Regions from separate parts of the Sphingobium sp. PAMC28499 genome, predicted to be linked through region 1. Evidence: riboswitches for the same ligand, from Rfam matches in the RefSeq annotation. Region 1 holds a riboswitch; the other holds the start of a gene.
What was found. A riboswitch is a leader RNA that binds a small molecule or an ion and turns the genes downstream of it on or off. The one in region 1 is predicted to bind cobalamin.
Positions count from the first base shown of each region.

Region 2: it holds a riboswitch for cobalamin, as region 1 does, so the genes downstream of both, E5554_RS16825 (TonB-dependent receptor) here and E5554_RS05615 (TonB-dependent receptor) in region 1, are expected to answer to the same signal.

Region 1 covers NZ_CP039248.1:1,170,073-1,172,275, reverse strand. Annotated here, with positions in the region: gene E5554_RS05615 (TonB-dependent receptor) at 1-1,084, opposite strand, end outside; cobalamin riboswitch at 1,220-1,413, opposite strand; gene E5554_RS05610 (ABC transporter substrate-binding protein) at 1,480-2,203, shown strand, end outside.
Region 2 covers NZ_CP039248.1:3,519,109-3,521,311, reverse strand. Annotated here, with positions in the region: gene E5554_RS16825 (TonB-dependent receptor) at 1-1,266, opposite strand, end outside; cobalamin riboswitch at 1,454-1,696, opposite strand; gene E5554_RS16820 (RNA polymerase sigma factor) at 1,839-2,203, shown strand, end outside.

The DNA.
Region 1 (2,203 bases):
GAATCGGCACCGAAAGCGACGCCGAAGGCGACACGCTGCGGAAGCGGCTATTCTCATTCTCCACCCCGAACAGCGCGGTCCAGCCATCGGCGATCGCGAAGCTGCCCTGATATTCCAGCCGCTGGTTGCGCCCCGCCGCGTCGAAGGTCTGCTTGCGCGGGTTGCGCGGGTCGTAATTGTCGCGATCGGTGTCGGTATAACCATAGCCGAAGCGGTTGCGGAAGCGGCCGTCGAGCAGTGCGACGTTAAGGCCGGCATAGCCGACAAATTCACGATTGGTGCCATAGGCCGGGCTGTCCGCGCTGGTCGCGTCGAAATCGACCCGGCCATCGGAATAATAGCCGCGCAGGTCCGCGCTGATCCCGTCCGCCAGCGCAACCTCGACCCGGCCGGTGACGCTGCGGTTGGTATAGCCGTCCTTTTCCTTGCCACCAAAGGCCGGGCTGATCGCCGAAATACCCTCGGTGGTGAAACTCTGGCCGCCGATCCGCCAGCTGACCGGGCCAGTCTTGCCGCCCAGCGCCGCGCGGGCACTGACCGTGTCACGCGACCCCGCCTCGATATCGAAGCTCCCCTCCAGCGCCTTTTCGGGCATGGCGGTGACGACATTGACGACGCCGCCGATCGCCTGGCTGCCCCACAGGGTCGACTGGGGACCGCGCAGCACTTCGATCCGCGAGGCATCGCCGACCAGCAGATTGGCGAAATTATAGCCGCCGCCGGCCGAGGATGGATCGTTGAGCTTCACGCCGTCGATCATCACCACGGTCTGGTCGGATTCCGCGCCGCGGATGCGCAGCGACGTCGCCGTGCCATAGCCGCCATTGCGCGAGATGCTGACGCCCGGCGTGCGCAGCAGCAATTCGGTGACGCCCAGATCCTGCGCCCGGTCGATCGCTGCCTTGTCGAGCACGGTGACGGAGGCCGGCACCTGATCCACCGGCGTGGCGAGGCGGGTCGCCGTGACGAAGATAGAGGATGCCCCGGCATCGGCGGCGGCATCGGGCGGTGGCGCCTGCTGCGCCTCTTCGGCGAAAGCGGTGGTGGAGAGAAGGAAAGAACAGAAAGTCAGATATTTGAACACATAAGCCCCCGGACGAGGGACCGCATCCCAGGGACGATATCGGTGCCCGGCCGGGCGCGACATGGTCCCCGCAATTTGCGGTCCACCTGTCGCCACGCGGGTTCACCCCCGTCCGCTCGGCACACCCTGTCCGCGCGAAGGACGACCGCGACCGGCAGGTCTCCTGGCTCGCGGGTCATCGCTGATTCATACCGCCTTCTCAGAACCTTGCGGTCCCAATGGCATGTGGCACAAAGGCTCGCCGCTCACAGTTGCAGGGGCAGCCGGGGTCTTGAACCCCATTCCCTTTTCATCCCCATTGCCGGGGAACCTGTCGCAGTCCGGGCGATAGGCGAGCCCGACTGGAGCGTCAATCTTCCTTGCCTGGCGGAGCGCGCCGGCTAAGGGAGGTGGCCATGCGGATATTTGCGCCCATCGGCCCCGGCAAGGGGATGATCGCCCTGATGATCGCCCTGGTCGGTGGCGCCACCTTATGGGCGGCCACCGCTCGCCAGCCTGCCAGTGCCAGCAAACGTCCGCAACGGATCGTGTCGCTCAACCTGTGCGCCGACCAGTTGCTGGTCGCGCTGGCCGATCGCGACCAGATTGCCGGCCTGACCCATAATGCCGGCGATCGGCAGATGTCGGCGGTGGCTGCCATAACGAAGGGCCTGCCCATCCTCGACGGATCGGCCGAACAGATTTTGGCGACCAATCCCGATCTGGTGATCGGCATGCCAGCGCGGCGCAATCCGGCGATCGCGATCCTCAAGGCCCAGCATTATCCCGCCGTCGACCTGAAAAGCGCGGACAGCTATGCCGATATCGTCGCGTCGATCCGCACGGTGGCGCAGGCGATCGGCCATGCCGACCGGGGCGAAGCGATGATAACGCGGATGGACCGGGAACTCGCCGCCCTGCCCCGCGCACCGAAGCCGAAGGTCGCAGCCTATTATCAGCGGCGCGGTTATATGACCGGCACCGGCACGCTGGTCGACGACCTGATGACGCGGGCAGGGCTGCGCAACCTGGCCGCCGACCTTGGCAAGCCGGCGATCGCGCAGGTCAGCCTGGAGGAGATGGTCGCCGCCCGGCCTGACTATCTGATCGTCGAGAGCGCCACCGACCGCATCACCGACC
Region 2 (2,203 bases), 2.3 Mb from region 1:
CTGCACATCTGTCTTATACTTGTACCGGGTGCCGAAGGCGCCATCCAGAAACGTGCCGGGCGCGTAGTCGTAGGGATCCACCAGATCGGAGCGGGAATTGGGCGAACTGTCGGTACGCAGCAGCGATCCGCTGTTATACTCTCCGCCCAGGCTTAGGCGGTGGTTCATGCCCAGCAATGTGTGGTCGAACACAGCGTTGAAGCGGTCGCCCCACTGCTTGGTCTTGTAGAAGATTTCCAGATAGCTCGACCGGCGGATCTGATCGCCGGACCAGGCATAGCCCTCCGCATTGCGCCAGTGCTTGAAACCGGTGAGATAGTAGGCGACGTTGGTGATCGCCACGCCGTCCGCCGGCGTCCATTCCGCCTTGGCTTGGGTCCAGGCGTCGTCGAAGCGCAACGAGCGGTCGGCGATATTGTAGTTCTTCTTGCGGATATCGCGGACCAGCTTGCCATCACGCAGCGGCGTGCCGTACCAGATCGTCGGATCTAGATCGGCGCGATCATGCGTCAGGGTCAGCACCAGATCGTCACTGGCCTGGTAGCGCAGCGCGGCCGACAGGGCGAGACTACGGGAGCGTCCGCGCTCCATCCAGCCGTCCGACCGGTTGTAGCTGAGATCCACGCGGTAGGAGAGCTTGTCCCCGATCGGCCCGCCGATCCCGCCGGCCGCTGCATATGTATCGAAAGAGCCGCCGCTGAGGCGTAGTTCACCTTCGAACTCTTCGGTGTTGGGCTTCTTGCGCACAACGTTGATCGCGCCGCCGATGCCGCCTTCGCCGTACAGTACGGAAGCAGCGCCGCGCAGCACCTCGATGCGCTCGGCCATCCAGGGATCAGCGGGGAAGGTCTGCGTGGTCGTCGTATAGACCCGCATGCCGTCATAGAGCTGCATCACCGAGGTGTAGCCGGTGAACCCGCGTGAACTCAGGGAATAGCCGAATGCCGAGGAGTTGTTGATCAGGCCCGGCGCGCGCGCCGCCGCCGCAACGACCGTGCGGTCACCAAGACTGCGGATCATCTCCTTGGTGATGACATCGACGCTCGCGGGCGTCTGCATCGGCGTCAGGCCAAGGCGGCTGGAGGCATCGGCCTGCTGGCCAAGTTGCAGGACGCCGGCCTTGCGCGCCGTGACGACGATATTTTCCGTGCCATCGGGCGCGGGCTCGGCGGTCTCCTGAGCATGCGTTGCGGTGACACTCGCCGCCAGTGCGCAACATGATGCGCCGGAACGGATTAGGCCGGAAAGAAGCGATCGTGTATTCATGTGTAACCCCCGTTGCGTTTTCCAGTCGAACAGACAGGTTCCCGCGCAGGAGGACGTCCCCTCGCACGGGCGCAGCGGTGGAGACCGGGCGCAAACGAGCGACCGGCGGAACCCACCGTTGCGGCCTGGCCGCAAGTTCGTCGCTCAGACGGAGTACACCGTGCCGCGGCCATCCCCTGGACCAAGGCAAGAGCGACCGGACGCTGGCAGGTCTCCTGGCTCACGGGTCATCGCACGATGCACGGCCTTCCCAGGCCTCGCAGGAGTTAGCGTCCGGCCCAGTGGCTGCGACAGGCATCCTTGGCCTGCCGAGATATGCATCGCGCTATCCGCTTACAGTTGCAGGGACAGCCTCGGCTTCAGGGGCAGTACCTCTCCACCGCGTTCCCTTTTAAGCCTCTTTCGAAGCACCAACGCGATCTTGTCCCCCGGTAGGGGACGGGCTGGGAACTATGGGCTATCGAACAGGATAGCAAGAAATTCGTAGAACGTGGAATTTGGTCATGCCTGGACGGCCGGTATGCGGCTGTCCCTGACGCTCAGGTGCTGAACACACCGCCCCGTTAGCAGTCATGAACAAGCGGCACATGAGTTGTTGCGAACGATTATCAATGCACGTAATGCGTCGGCAGATAGCGATGCTCAACAACGCCGCCGCCCTTACGCGCCTGCTCCTGCAAGAGCGCACGTCGCTCCTGCGACTTGTCGAAAGCATATTGCGCGATCGGCCGGCAGCGGAAGACGTCACGCAAAGCCTCTGGTTCAAGGTGCAGCGTATTGAGGATGATCCGCCAATCCTGAACAAGCGGGCCTATCTGTTCAGGCTGGCAGCCAATCTGGCGAAGGATCGCATCAGGGCGGACGGCAGATATGCTGCCCTGTTCCACGCCGCCGATACGCTCCCCGAGGAAGTCCCGGCCGACATGGTTGGAGCCGA